Regions from separate parts of the Clostridioides sp. LIBA-2809 genome, predicted to be linked through region 2. Evidence: riboswitches for the same ligand, from Rfam matches in the RefSeq annotation. Region 2 holds a riboswitch; the other holds the start of a gene.
What was found. A riboswitch is a leader RNA that binds a small molecule or an ion and turns the genes downstream of it on or off. The one in region 2 is predicted to bind FMN.
Positions count from the first base shown of each region.

Region 1: another riboswitch for FMN. It lies ahead of ribD (bifunctional diaminohydroxyphosphoribosylaminopyrimidine deaminase/5-amino-6-(5-phosphoribosylamino)uracil reductase RibD); the one in region 2 lies ahead of ACTG44_RS01305 (ECF transporter S component).

Region 1 is NZ_CP197004.1:1,874,684-1,882,713, forward strand. It holds gene ACTG44_RS08985 (alanine/glycine:cation symporter family protein) at 1-730, shown strand, start outside; gene ACTG44_RS08990 (hypothetical protein) at 927-1,355, opposite strand; gene ACTG44_RS08995 (hypothetical protein) at 1,635-2,264, shown strand; gene ribH (6,7-dimethyl-8-ribityllumazine synthase) at 2,419-2,880, opposite strand; gene ACTG44_RS09005 (bifunctional 3,4-dihydroxy-2-butanone-4-phosphate synthase/GTP cyclohydrolase II) at 2,987-4,180, opposite strand; gene ACTG44_RS09010 (riboflavin synthase) at 4,203-4,868, opposite strand; gene ribD (bifunctional diaminohydroxyphosphoribosylaminopyrimidine deaminase/5-amino-6-(5-phosphoribosylamino)uracil reductase RibD) at 4,901-6,013, opposite strand; FMN riboswitch at 6,147-6,268, opposite strand; gene recQ (DNA helicase RecQ) at 6,456-8,030, shown strand, end outside.
Region 2 is NZ_CP197004.1:202,387-210,416, reverse strand. It holds gene tsaD (tRNA (adenosine(37)-N6)-threonylcarbamoyltransferase complex transferase subunit TsaD) at 1-749, opposite strand, end outside; partial or broken gene rimI (ribosomal protein S18-alanine N-acetyltransferase) at 755-1,018, opposite strand; gene tnpB (IS200/IS605 family element RNA-guided endonuclease TnpB) at 1,139-2,248, opposite strand; gene ACTG44_RS01325 (GNAT family N-acetyltransferase) at 2,831-3,052, opposite strand; gene tsaB (tRNA (adenosine(37)-N6)-threonylcarbamoyltransferase complex dimerization subunit type 1 TsaB) at 3,042-3,758, opposite strand; gene tsaE (tRNA (adenosine(37)-N6)-threonylcarbamoyltransferase complex ATPase subunit type 1 TsaE) at 3,758-4,210, opposite strand; gene ACTG44_RS01310 (DUF4116 domain-containing protein) at 4,339-5,379, opposite strand; gene ACTG44_RS01305 (ECF transporter S component) at 5,716-6,321, opposite strand; FMN riboswitch at 6,445-6,562, opposite strand; gene ACTG44_RS01300 (amidohydrolase) at 6,622-7,788, opposite strand; gene ACTG44_RS01295 (Tex family protein) at 7,932-8,030, opposite strand, start outside.

The sequences.
Region 1 (8,030 bases), 1.7 Mb from region 2:
AGAGATACCAAGAATTATAACACTAATAGTAGAAAGTGCGTTTGATTTTAAAGGAATGGCAATTGGTACATTTATGGGAGTTGTAATGACTGGAGTGAAGAGAGGTTTATTCTCTAATGAAGCAGGTATGGGTAGTGCTCCTAATGCTGCTGCAACAGCACATGTAACTCATCCCGTAAAACAAGGTCTAATTCAATCTTTAGGTGTTTTTACTGATACTATAATCATATGTAGTTGTACAGCATTCATGGTATTATTGTATTCAGATTACGCTAGTAGTGGAGCAACTGGAATTGAGTTGGCTCAGGAAGCTTTAACTCATCATATAGGGCCAATAGGGAACATATTTATAGCAGTTTGTATATTCTTATTTGCATTTAGTTCTATAGTAGGTAATTATTATTATGGTGAGTCAAATATGGAATTTATGAGTGGAAGTAAGACTAAACTTAATATATTTAGAGTTTTCGTTGTAGGTATGGTTTTATTTGGTTCTCTTACTCAAGTAGATGTAGTTTGGAACCTAGCAGACTTATTTATGGCATTGATGGCTATAATAAACTTAATCGCAATATCGCTTTTAGGAAAGTATGCATTCATTGCTTTAAAAGACTATACAAGACAAAAAAAATCTGGAATAAAAGACCCTGTATTTATTGCAGATGAAATAGAAGGATTAGAAAATGTATCAGAGTGGCATAGTGAATTGCCAGAGGAACATTTAGGATAAAAAATTGTGAAACTATTTTGAGAGTTTAGAGTTTATATAATTTATATGAATATAATATTTAATTAGTTTATATTACTGGAATTTTTAATTCCAGTAATATTTTTTTATTATATAACTCAGGTGTTATTAAAAGTTTCTTTTAAAAATAGTTTATTTATTATAAAGTTTATCCTGAAATTTATTTTTTCTAAAATTACTATATAATTAAATCTTGTAAACCATCTTCAAAGCTTTCTAAGTAATTACAAAACATTCTAAACTCTTCTATAGTTTTGATTTCTTGTAAATTTCTTAAATCTATCATTATATTACTATATTTATGCAACATAAAACTCATATCATATATTTCACATTTAACAAATCCATCTTGATAACTGTATTTATAAGGTTCATATTTTGAAAAATTTGACTCAAAGTATTTTATTTTAGCATAGCACAATTTGTGTATGTTGAACAAAAGTGCCAGTACAGATTCTTTAACTGCAAACTTGTGTGTGAAGTATTTTATAGTATGGTATTTATCATGTTTAAACTCCCAAATTAAATTCTCATTTAAAGTAAGAGAATATTTTTTTATAAGGTTACGTTTATCTAGTGTTAAATCTTCTATTGAATATGTTTTCATAATTTATTCTCCTCATAAATATTTAATAAGTACTTATTAAATCATAGTATTTTATTGTTGCTTACTCTTAATTATATTGTATGGTAAATTAAAAAAATAATAAAATAGATAATTAGTATACTATTAATATGTGTTATAAATAAAAACAATAGCTTTAATAGTAATATATATATCTTTGTGATATTTTATATTTAGAGTCGTATTTATAATTATTTTAAGATTTTTAAAGTAACCTTGATTATTAATTTATATTTTAGAGGTTTTGAGGGGGGATGCAAATTGTTCAGTAAGAAGGAATATATTGTTGTAGTATGCCGTGATTGTTTTGTATTTTATAATAAAGATAAGGGCTTAAAAGAGAGTGTATCATTTTCAATACAACCTATTCCAAATGTGCCTTTTTATCATTATCTATTTGAAGGAGAAACTGAAAAGTTTATTAGAGATATACAAACAAAAGTTTCTATTAAGAAATCAGCCTTGTACATATTAATTCCAGATGATGCATTAGGTATAGACATAAAAGTATTACAAGAATTTTTTATTCAGTTAGGATGTAGAAAAATAATTTTTTCTAAACAAAATATCCTTTTAAGTAATTGTGTGGAAGATTATATTTCAATATCATTTACAAGTAGAGTAGTTGCTATTTCGTATGTAAAAAGTGGAGGAGCTGAATCAATAGATTTTTTTGCTTACAATGAGTTTGATGTTAAGAATATATCTTATATTATTAAAAATTTACATAATGATTGTGTATATTCTGATTTAAAAATATATGTGAATAGTATAGGAATTTCTAATAATTATGAAGATATTGGTAAGATTGTTCAGGTAGATGATATTGTAAATAATTTTAAAAAATTATATATTGAAAAAACACATAAAGATAGAATTGTTAGTATCTAAAATTATACGGCTTTATATACTTTAATAGGTAAGAGCTTGGATATATATTATATTTGAAATTATTGAGTACCAAAAGAACAAAGATATTTTGTCCTTTTGGTATTCAGTATTTTATATTATTTATACAGGTTTAACATTTAATTAATGACACTATTTAATCTAGAGATTTAAATAAATTTACCATTTCCAATGCACTCATAGCGCAATCATAGCCTTTATTTCCAGCTTTTGTACCTGCTCTTTCAATAGCCTGTTCAATATTTTCTGTAGTCACGATTCCAAATATAACAGGTAATTCATTATCTAAAGATACTTTTGCTATCCCTTTAGAGACTTCGCTACATACATAATCATAATGAGATGTAGCTCCTCTTATAACACATCCTAAACAAATTATAGCATCATACTTACCACTTTTAGACATTTTTTGAGCAACAAGAGGAATTTCAAAAGCTCCAGGTACCCAAGCTATTTCTATATTTTCTGGAGAAACATCGTGTCTTAAGAGGCAATCTTCAGCACCTGATAAAAGTTTTGATGTTATAAATTCATTAAAACGAGAATTTATTATTCCTATTTTTAAGTCTTTTCCAATAAGTTTTCCTTCATATATCATTTTTTATTTCCTCCAATTTTATTTATGTTATAGATTTATATTTATAAATATTTTTAATATTAATTGCAAATAATTACTTAGTAGAAAAACATCTTTATATAACTATCTATATAATATCCAACAGATGTCCCATTTTATCTTTTTTAGTTTTTAGATATAACTTGTTAAAGTCATTAATTTCTTCATTAATAGGGACTCTATTTTCTATTTTTATTCCATATTTCTCTAACTGATTTATTTTATCAGGATTATTACTTAAAAGACTTATGCTTTTTATATTTAAATTTTTTAATATTTGAGCAGCCATATAGAAATCTCTCATATCTTCTTCAAATCCAAGCATTAGATTTGCTTCCACAGTATCATAACCTTCTTCTTGGAGTTTATAAGCTTTAATTTTATTTAAAAGACCAATACCTCTACCTTCTTGTTTCATATAAATTAAAACACCATTTCCATTTTCTACAATTTTCTTCATAGAAGATTCTAATTGCAATCCACAATCACATTTTAAAGAGTGGAACACATCACCTGTTAAACATTCGGAATGAAGTCTAACTAGAGTATTTTCTTCCTTTATATCTCCATAAGTAAGTGCAATATGTTCTTCGTCTGAATAAGTATCTTTATATCCTATGATTTCAAAATTACCGTATTTTGTTGGAAGGAAAGCACTAGACACCTTTTCTATAGTAGTTTCATTTAATTTACGATATTCTATAAGGTCTTTTATAGTTATAATTTTCAAATTGTGTTTTTCTTTGAAAATCATTAAATCATCAACTCTTGCCATTGTACCATCATCTTTCATTATTTCACAAATAAGACCAATTTCTTTAAAACCTGCAAGTCTAGCTAGGTCTACAGAAGCTTCTGTATGCCCATCTCTGACAAGAACTCCACCAGTTTTTGCAATTAAAGGAAAAATGTGACCAGGAGTTTTGAAATCTTTACTTGTAGAATTCTCATCACAGAATAATTTTACAGTTTCAGCTCTCTCATATGCAGATATACCAGTTAGAGTATCTGCACCATCTATAGTAACAGTAAAGGCTGTCTGAAATGTGTCTGTATTTTCTCTAACCATAAGAGGTATATTTAAACTTTTAAATTTTTTTTCAGTAGCAGGTAGACAAATTAAACCTCTACCATATGTAGCCATAAAATTTATTGATTCAGGGGTAGCCATCTCAGCTGCCATTAGTAAATCTCCTTCATTTTCTCTACCTTCATCATCAACAACGATTACCATTTTCCCATTTTTTATATCCTTAATAGCTTCTTCAATAGTATTAAACATGTAATTCACTCCTTTATTATTTTTAAAAACCATTTTTAAATAAAAAATCTTTATCTATATTTGATTTATAGTTAATACTATTGGAATTTAATTCCTTGTAGTTATTAACCATAAAACTATTAACATACTTTCCAATTACATCACTTTCTAAATTAACAAAGTCTCCAATATTTTTTGTTAAGAGAGTAGTGTTCAATTTAGTATGAGGTATAATAGAAACTTTAAATATTTCATCATCTAAATATGATATAGTTAAGCTTACACCATCAATGGCAACAGAACCTTTAAGTATCATTGATGATAAAAGTTTTTTAACTGGTCGTATGGTTACTAAAACTGCATTTTCATCTTTTTCAAACTTACAAATAGTACCTTTACAATCAACGTGGCCTGTTACTATATGACCTCCAAATCTCGAGGAAAGGGTCATAGCTCTTTCAAGGTTTACTTTGTCATTTGTATTTAAGGAACCTAAATTTGTAGAACGAATTGTCTCCATCATAACATCTGCTGTAAACTCATTTTTTCCTAGGTTTGAAACAGTTAGACAAACCCCATTTACAGCGATACTATCTCCAAGGTTTGTACCATCTAATATTTTGTTTGATAGTATGGTTACTTGTCCGCTTTTGCCATTGGCAGTAATTCTTTTAAGTATTCCAACTTCTTCTACTATGCCAGTAAACATTATGACCTCCTTTATACATATATTCATAAAATTTAATTTAAAACATCAGATTCTATCAAAATATCTCCATCTATTAAAGTTACATTATTGATTACTAATCGTGTTGAATCTGATAGATGATTTACTCCTTTTCCAGAAACGAATGTAGGTGCGTCTTTACCACCTATAATTTTAGGGGATAAAAATAATTTGACTTTATCAACTAATTTATTTCTAAATAGACTATCATTAAGTGTAGAGCCTCCCTCAACTAGGACAGAATCAATGTTTAATTCTCCTAATTTATACATTACAAATTCCAAATCTACTAAGTTATTTTTCTGAGGAGAAATTATGACTTCAACATTATTTTCTCTTAATATTGATAATTTTTTACTGTCTTTACAACATGTGAAAACTATAGTTTTACTAGTTTTATCCTCAACCAAATTACTATTAATTGGCAATTTTAGGTTTGTATCTATTACTATTCTTGTAGGGTGAGATATTTCATCTTGATTAAGTCTACAAGTTAGTAAGGGATTATCATTTAAAACTGTGTTTATGCCAACCATTATACTATGATACTTATTTCTGTATTTATGAGTTAGGTACCTTGATGACTCATTAGATATCCATTTTGATTCTAGTGATTTTGTAGCAATTTTACCATCTAGACTTACTGCTGATTTTACAATACAAAGGGGTCTTTTATTTTTTATGTAATAAAAAAATATTTCGTTTAATTCTCTTGCTTCTTCTTCTAATATTCCTACAGTAACATCAATGTTGTTATCTTTTAATTTTTTTACTCCATTACCACAAACAAGCGGGTTTGGGTCTAGTGTAGATATGACAACTCTTTTAATCTTATTTTGAATAATTTTATCAACACAAGGAGGTGTTTTTCCATAATGAGAACATGGTTCTAAATTTACATAAAGAGTAGAGTCTTTTAGGCTTTGTTTAGTATCGTTTATAGCATTTACTTCAGCATGATTAGAGCCAAATTTCTCATGATATCCTTTGCCTATTATCTCACTATCTTTAACAATTACACATCCAACTAGTGGGTTTGGATTTGTAAAACCTTCTCCTTTTTTAGCCAATTCAATAGCTTTTTTCATATAATAAATGTCTTTTTCTTTTTGATTTACAAAATTCAAAATATGTACACCTCCTGTTTAATTAGATAATTTTTAAACAAAAAACCCTGAGAATTAACTCAGGGTTTAGAATAATCTACAATAAATGTTTAATAAGAGTACAACAAAATTGCTCTACAAAAAAACTCATTAAACATATCTTCTTCCATCCAGACTTTACTGTCGGCTTTGGAATTTAACCAAATCAACCAAATTTTACCTTGGCTCGCGGGCTGTACCGCCGATTGGGAATTTCACCCTACCCCGAAGATTAAGTATTAAATTTATATTTAGAATGTATCATAAATTATTTTACTTTGCAAACTATTTTTTTCAAAAAATATGTTAATATATAATATAGAATGTCTATAAACTTTGGAATAATGCGATTGTGAATATAAAAATAAAAATTTGAACATAATCAGGAAAGAAGTCTAATTAATTTAAATTAGGAGAGAAATATATGAATAAAAAACCTTTAGAAATATTATCAAAATACTATGGATATACAAGTTTTAGAAAAGGTCAGGAAGCTATAATAAATTCTATTTTGAGCGAAAAAGATGTACTAGCTATAATGCCAACTGGAGGTGGTAAATCCATCTGTTATCAACTTCCAGCGTTGATATTAGATGGAATGACAATAGTAATTTCTCCACTTATATCTCTTATGAAAGACCAAGTGGATGCTTTAAAGGCTATGGGAATTAACGCAGCTTTTATAAATAGTTCATTAAGTAACAAAGAATTCAATGAAATATTAAATAACATTAGAAAAAATAATTATAAAATACTCTATATAGCTCCAGAGAGATTAGATGCACAGGAATTTCTTGAACTAATAAATAATAACAACATAAGTCAAATCGCAATAGATGAAGCGCATTGTGTATCTCAATGGGGACATGATTTTAGGTTGAGCTATAGAAGGATTTCCGATTTTATAAAGAATTTGCCTAAAAGACCTATAATTACAGCATTTACAGCAACAGCTTCAGAAGAGGTACGAGCTGATATAATAAATTTATTGTGCTTAGAAAATCCAGACTGTTATATAACAGGTTTTGATAGAGATAACTTATCAATAAATATAGTAAAATCATCTAGTAAAAATAAATATATTTTAGATTATATTAAAAATCATAAGAATGAGTCTGGAATTATATACGTTGCAACTAGAAAGGAAGTTGAAAATATACATAATGGATTATCTAAGAGAAATATATCTGTGTCAAAATATCATGCAGGTTTATCTAAAAATGAAAGAAGTAAAAATCAAGAAGACTTTATAAACGATGATGTAGATATAATGATAGCAACGAACGCCTTTGGAATGGGTATTGACAAACCTAATATAAGATGGGTTATACACTACAACATGCCCCAAAGTATAGAAAACTATTATCAAGAAATAGGTAGAGCTGGTAGAGATGGAGAAAAAAGTGAATGTGTGCTTTTATTTTCTCCAGGAGATGTACATATACAAAAATATTTAATCGATATTGGAGTTGAGAATCCTGAAAGAAAATTGTTTCAACATAAGAAGCTTCAATATATGATTGACTTGGTTTACAGTAATTCATGTTATAGAAGGACAATATTGAATTACTTTGGAGAAAATTATATAGAAGATTGTAATAATTGTAGTAACTGTTTAGTAGAAGGTGAAATAGTAGATAAGACTATAGATGCTCAAAAAGTCATTTCATGTGTAGCTAGAATGAAAAGAAGTTATGGCGTTACTACTATTGTAGATGTACTTAGAGGTTCTAAAAATAAAAAGATTTTACAACTTGGACTAAACACCTTATCTACATATAATATTATGAGAGATTATTCAAGTGAAGATTTAAAGAACTTTATAAATACATTGGTTTCTCATGGTTTCTTGGATTTGGTTGAGACTTTAGGTAATGGAAATAGAGGAAGTTTTCCAACAATAAGATTGAATGATATGTCTATGAAAGTTTTAAAAGGTCAAGTGAAAGTAGAATTTAAAGAAATTGTGATTACAAAATCATTAGAGGTAGAAGATGAG
Region 2 (8,030 bases):
TCTACTACAGCTTCTTGAAAAGATGCTGCTACATCTTCAACCATTATTTCTTCATTCTTCATTCTTTTTCCATTTAGATAATTTAATACAGAAGATTTTAATCCACTAAAACTAAAGTCGTAGCTATCTTCTTCTAAATAAGCTCTTGGAAATTCTATAGCATGTTTATTTCCTTTTTTAGCGAGATTATCAATAATTGGACCTCCTGGATAACCTAAATTCATTGCTCTTGAAATCTTATCAAATGCCTCTCCAGATGCATCATCTCTAGTTTTTCCTAAAATTTCATACTTACCATAGTCTTTGACTTCAACCAAGTGAGTATGACCTCCAGATACTATTAATGTTATAAAAGGAGGTTTCAAATCCTTGTGCTCTATATAATTTGCACTTAGATGACCTTCTATATGATTTACTCCTACAAGTGGTATATTCAAAGTATATGCAAGTGCTTTAGCATAAGATAAGCCTACTAGCAAGGCTCCTACTAGACCAGGTCCATATGTAACTGCAATATGGTCTATGTCATTAAATCCTACATTTGCTTTATCTAAAGCTTCCTGAACAACTATATCAATATTTTCCACATGTTTTCTTGAAGCTACCTCTGGAACTACACCACCAAATTTTTTATGTGTCTCTATTTGAGTAGAGATTATGTTTGAAAGTACGTCTCTACCATTTTTTAAAACTGATGCAGCTGTTTCATCACAACTACTTTCTATAGCTAATGTTATTATATCACTCATAAACTCTACACCTCTTTTAATTGGTTCCACATTATAATTGCATCTTCTTTATTATCACTGTAGTATTCTTTTCTTATTCCACCCATTTTAAATCCATATTTTCTATATAAATTTTGTGCTATTTTATTTGATGCTCTAACTTCTAGTGTCATAGATGCAATATTATTATCTTTGCATAAATCAACTATACCTTTTATTAACTTATCTCCTATTTTTTTGCCTCTATAGTCACTATGAACAGCCACATTATTTATATGCCCCTCCTGAACCTCCCATGACTAAAGTCACAGGGTTCCTGCTTCATAGAATTTTGCATACTAAAATATGTCTTACAAACTCTCCACAGGCTATCCCCATAGTTCCTACGGTTTTTACATAAGTTATCTACTTTAAACTCTTATTAGTTTTAATCCTTCTTTTAGTATATTTATACTTGCATTTATATCTCTATCGTGAGTTTCATTACAACAAGGACAAATCCATTCTCTTATACTTAAATTCTTCATTTCCTCGTTTTTGTACCCACATTTATTGCATATTTGTGAACTTGCAAAGAATTTACCTACCTTTACAATTTGTCTACCATACCAATTAGCCTTATATTCTAATTGACGAACAAATTCTGACCATGACACATCAGAAATTAAGCGAGATAGTTTATGATTTTTAGTCATATTCTTTACTTGTAAATCTTCTATGCAAATAATATCATTCTCTCGTATTAATTTGGTAGATAGTTTTTGTAGAAAATCCTTCCTTTGATTAGCTATATGTTCTTGAAGTCTTGCAACTTTTAACCTTGCTTTATTTCTATTTAAACTACCAATTGTTTTTCTCGATAATTCTCTTTGTAATTTAGCAAGTTTGTTTAATGACTTTTGAAGATACTTAGGATTTTCTATAAATTCTCCACAACTTGAGATACAAAATTCTTTAATTCCTAAATCTAAACCTATCTGATTATTAGTATTTTCAAATGCTTCAATCTCTATATCAGTACAACATAGTGATACATAATATTTACCACTTGGTTCTTTGGATACTGTAGCATTAAGTATTCTCCCTTGAGGTACTTGTTTATCCCTTACTTTAACCATACCAAGTTTAGGTAATTTTATATATTGACTAAAGTACATAATATTTCCACTTGTAAAGTTAGTTCTATATGAAAATCTATTAGTTTTCTTTGATTTAAATTTAGGAAATCCTGCATTTTCTTTAAAGAATTTTTTATATGCGTTTTCTAAATCTTTTAAGGTGTTTTGTAGTGAAAATTTGTCAGGTTCTTTAAGCCACTTTAATTCTCTTTTTAAATTGGTCAAATCAGAACTGCACTGTTTATAAGTAAAAGTTTCTTTATTGTTTTCATAAACTTCTATTTTTTTAGCAAGATACTTATTATATACAAATCTACAACATCCAAAAGTTTTGTTAATTAGCTCTTGCTGTTTTTTATTTGGATACATTCTAAACTTATATGACTTTTCCACTACTATCACCTCACTTTACTTGTTTTTTCTGATTATTCATCACCCATCATAATATTAACATTTAAAACAAGTATTTTGAAGGTTTTCATATTTATTTTTTAAATAACATATATAAAAACTGTAAGCCCTTAACTTTTATCATTTTTGAGGTTGTCGTTCACATAAGTTCGCTACTACCTATGCAGTTCTCTTATGAACTTCTTACATTTTCATGCAAGCACAGACTATATCTTATCCTTCGGCATTATCCGTTAAGGTCTACCCACTTCCACTACCAATAGCTTGTAGTGTACTTCCCTCAAGAGGAATAGTCGTTGAAGTTTCTCCTATTCGGAGCTTACCTGCTGATTGCCCATTTTAAAGTACTTAGGGTTTAACCTTATACCATCTAACCAATTTTTTCTACTTTCGTAACTTTCACACTTAGGTTTATTTCATCCTTATGTTTTAGTTTAGTTAGCTTTAGGGGTTTCCAGCAATTCAAGTAGTATTAGATAGGTTCTTTCCTATCTCTACATATAAGTTTCCCTATATGCTGACTACTTTAGCTACTAACTCACGACTAAAGTCACGAGTGTGCGTAGCTATTTTTTAATCAAGTATAAGCCAAATTCCCACGTATCCAACAACTTTTCCATCTAGTTTAGCTACTATATACCTTGCTACTTCATTAGATAACTCTTTTCTAAAAGATTCTTTTGACCAATAATCTTCAAAACAATTTTTTTCTACTTCAAAAACTTCATCTATATCTTTAATAGTCATTTCTTCTATTTTTATATCATCTACTATTAGTTTTGTATTATCTTTCATCATTTAGCCTCTTCATTTTTTCATCGTATTGTACTTCAGCTTGAGATTTTCTGATATACATAGGATTTATTGTATAACAAGTATGTACATCTATATTTTTATTATATTTACTTAATGCCAAAGAGCATAAGCTTCCTGCATTAGATACATTATTAGCTGGTGATGGTATTTTTACATTTTTTATATTTTCTAACTTATCTTTATACTTATATACAGCTTCTCCAACTACTATAAATTCTTCATCACTTGATACTATTTCCTCTAATAAAGTGTCAAATTCCACAACATTAACACCCTCTAATTCTATTAGCTCTCCATTTTCAAGTTTATATTTAGCTGAATAGACTTGATTCTTCTGCGCATCTAATATACAACATATCTTCCTATCACATAGATTCATGTTATTTGCTAGAGATTCTAAAGAATTCACTGCTATTATTGGTATATTATTTACATGAGCCATAGCTTTTACTGTGGCCATACCTATTCTAAGACCTGTAAATGACCCAGGCCCTATACATACAGCTAATAAATCCATATCTTTTATACTTAAATCACTCATGTTCAACATACTTTCTATCATTGGCATAAGTTTTTGCGAATGAGTTTTTTTGTTGTTCACTGTAAACTCACATATTAAGTTATCATCTTCTACAACTGATACACTTGCTGCCATAGAAGATGTATCCATACCTAGTATTTTCATTATTTAGTCAACTCCTCAACTATTTCTTTGTAAAAATCTCCTTTTGGAGTTAATATCATTTCTCTTCCATCATCTTTATACTTTAATTCTATATTTAAATATTCCTCTGGAAGTATATCTTCTATTAGATTAGCCCATTCGATTATGCAAATTCCCTTTGAATTTATATATTCATCATATCCAATATCATACATTTCATCACTGCTACCTATTCTGTAAACATCAAAATGATACAAAGGTATTTTACCTTCATATTCATTTATTATAGTAAAAGTTGGACTTGTTATATAATCTTTTATACCTAATGAATCTGCTAAGCTTTGTGTCATTGTAGTTTTCCCAGCCCCTAAATCTCCTACTAAACAGATAACACTACCTTCTTTCAAAAGTTTACCTAATTTATATCCTATTTCTCTAGTTTTATTTTCATTTTCTAAATATATTTTTGCCATCAATTCATCTCCATTTTGATATAATCGTCATGTGAATTTATATCACTGCTTAATTAATTATAGTATAAGCCTAGACTATTATAAAGTACTTCTATTTATCTTTTTTTATTGATGGCCATATCTAGACATTATATACAGTCTTCAATAATAATTTTTATATACTCTTTTGCCTTACAACTTTGCTTTAAAGCTTCTTTGCATATTTTCTCAGATTGCTCTTTTACATATTTAAGAGACTTATAATTCTCTTTAACTGCTTCAATACACATTTTTTCTGTCTGATTTTTTATATACATTAACATCTTACCATTTTGTCTTACAATCTCTATGCATATATCTTCTGTATAATTATCTATGTAACTTAACACATCTTTAATATTATATTTTTTATCTAAATATCTTATAGCTTTTATACATATTTCCTCTGTTTTATTATTAACAAATTGCAGACTTCTTCCATCTTGTTTGACAGCTTCCATACATATTTCATCTTTTTGTTTGTTTACATATTGCAGTGCCATACCATTTTGATTTACAGCTTCCATACACATCTTATCTGTTTGATTTTTTACATATTGTAATGCTTTATAGTTTTGCTTAATCGCTTCTATACATAGTTCTTCACTCTGTTCTCTAACATATGCAAGACACCTACCATCTTTTTTAATTGCTTCTAAACATATACTTCTTGTTTGAACCTCTAAAGCTTTTAGTATACTTACAACATCTATATTTGAAGAATATCTTATTGCTTTTATAATAAGCTTCTCTGTCTGGTTTCTTACATACTTAAGTGCATTACAATCCTTTTTTATAGCTTCAAGACATATATACTCTGTTTGTTCTTTTACATATTTTAGTGCTTTATAGTTATACCTTATCGCCTCTAAACATAATTCTTCTGTTTGCTTTTTTACATACTCTAGGGCTTTATAATTTTGCCTTATCGCTAGAATACACATCCCATCAGTTTGATTTTTTATATTTTTTAATTCACGATAATCATACTTTACACTTTCCATATTTTCAATGTATTCATTTGTAATATACTTTAAAGGCATTTTCAACTCTTCGTTATCAACACTTATATGAATATTTTCCCAATTACTATTAAAATAATACCCTTTATCATCTAAAAATAATTTTTTCAATTTTTTAGATATACTCATCTATCTACACCCCTATCATTATTAAATTAGATATTATTAAAAAATTAAGCATAAATCTTTATTTATTTTTTATAATATCTTTATTTTTTATTTATTATGAATTCGCTCTGTGTATTATAGATACCTTTTTAGTATTTTAATAGTTAATCGTTTTAATTCTTCCTTTATTTTAAAAATTAAATTTGCCTAAATATTTCTTATTTTATATACAATTTTTGATAAATTAATAAAGCCATAATCTATTTAATATATCAATCACAATATAGGACCGAAGTTATAAATAAATTATGGCTATTCAATACATTTAATTTTAAAATTTTATATTTTCTTGTCTAATTATTTTTTTATTACATTTCCCATTTTTTTATAAAGTGGTAATGTTACTAAAGATATTATAACAGCCTTTAATACATTAAATGGAGCTATCATCCAAATTACAAAAGTAAATAAATCATGAACTTGAGGATTTATAGCTGAGCCTAGGCCTATTATAGCATCTAGTCCCATTAATTGCCCATAAAGTGGCAGCATTACAAAATAATTTACCAATGAACCAATTATAGTCATAGCTATTGTCCCTAATACAAATCCAATTACTACACCCTTTAAATCTTTACTTCTCTTATATGAATAACAAAGTATAAGTACATAAGAACCACCAATTAATATATTTGCAAATTCTCCTACTCCTCCAGTTGTTGTTGCTGTTATCATTTGTAGTATATTTTTTACTACAACTACACCAAATCCAACCAATGGTCCTAAAGACATACCACCAAATATTGCTGGGATATCTGATAAGTCAATTTTTAAGAAATCTGGAAAAATACCTGGTATTGGTGCTTGAATAAACATCAATAAATAAGATATTGCAGATAAAATTGACATAACCACCAAAGTTCTTGTTGAAATCATATTACCTCTTTTTACTGTATTTTGCATAACTACTTTCCTCCTAATCAATAGTTTATATTTTTTAGGAAAAACAAAAAACTCGAAGATCCTATCTTCGAGTTTTTATGGATATAGTTTAAACAAACTAAAATAAACTTATTTATATTCCATAAATATCTTCTCTCATCCAGACTTTACTGTCGGCTTTGGAATCTCACCAAATCAACCACCTAAGTAGTTCGCGGGCTATACCGCCGGTAGGGAATTTCGCCCTGCCCCGAAGATCTTCTTTGATTTTTTAATTTTCCTTACACTCTTATATTAGTTAATTTTTTAATAATTGTCAAGTTATTTTTTCTCATATACTACTTTGCCATTTATTATAGTGTAAAGTACGTTACTTTGAATCTCTAGTGGAGAATTGTCCCAAATTACTATATCTGCATCTTTGCCAACCTCTATAGAACCTACTTTGTCTCCTATTCCTAAAGCCGTAGCTGGATTTATTGTAATTGATTCTATTGCTTTTTCTTCTTTCATACCATGTTTAACTGCTATGCCTGCACATATTGGAAGATATTGAACTGGTATTACTGGGTGGTCTGTCATTATACATACATCAAGACCTGCATTTGAAAGTATTCCAGCTGTACTAAATGTCAGATTTCTAAGTTCAAATTTAGACCTTTCTGACAAAGATGGACCTACTATCACAGGAAATCCTTCTTCTACCAATTCATCTACAATAAGATGACCCTCTGTACAATGGTCTAATGTAAGTTTTAAGTCAAATTCTTTTGCAATTCTTATTGCTGTAAACATATCATCAGCTCTATGAGCATGTGCCTTGAAAGGAATTTCTCTTCTCAGCACAGGTATTAAACTTTCCATTTTTATGTCATATTCAGGCTTTTCACAGTCTTCATCATCATGACTTTCATATAAATCAATCTCTTCTAGATATTCTTCCGCTTTTTTTAAATTTTCTCTAAGCAAGGCTGCTATAGCCATCCTAGTTTGAGGAGATTTGTCATCTTGACCATAGCAACTTTTTGGATTTTCTCCAAATGCTATTTTAGATGCAACTGGATTTTTTATTACCATTTTATCAATTCTTTTTCCATGTGTTTTTATAGCTATACATTGACCTCCCATAACATTTGCACTTCCAGGTGTTGTACAGACAGAAGTTATACCACCCTCAAAAGCTTCTTTAAATGTTCTATCCATTGGATTGATTCCATCTATAGGATTTAATTGTGGTGTTATTGGGTCAGTTTCTTCATTTCCATCTGCCCCTTCAAAACCTATCCCATCTTCCCATAGACCCAAATGAGTATGAGCATCTATAAATCCAGGGAACACAAGTTTATTACTTGCATCTATTATATCTGCATCTAATGGTGCTATTAAGTCTTCTCCTATTTCTATTATTTTTCCTTCATCTATAAGGATATCGCCTTTAATTATTCCATTTGTTATGGTGTTTATTTTACCATTTTTTATAAAAATCATTCATTTTCCTCCTGATTTTCAAGACTCTCTTACTTCTTTTTAACATTGTTTTTTACAATATACTTTTTTAATTTTTAATACTCATACCTACTATAAGTTGTATTTACAAATATAGAATTCAAAATAACAATACATAAACTTGTTTATTTTTTCATTGATAAAGCTACTCTTTTTTTGTTTAAGTCAATTCCAATAACTTTTACATCAACTATATCTCCTACTGTAACAATACTCATAGGGTC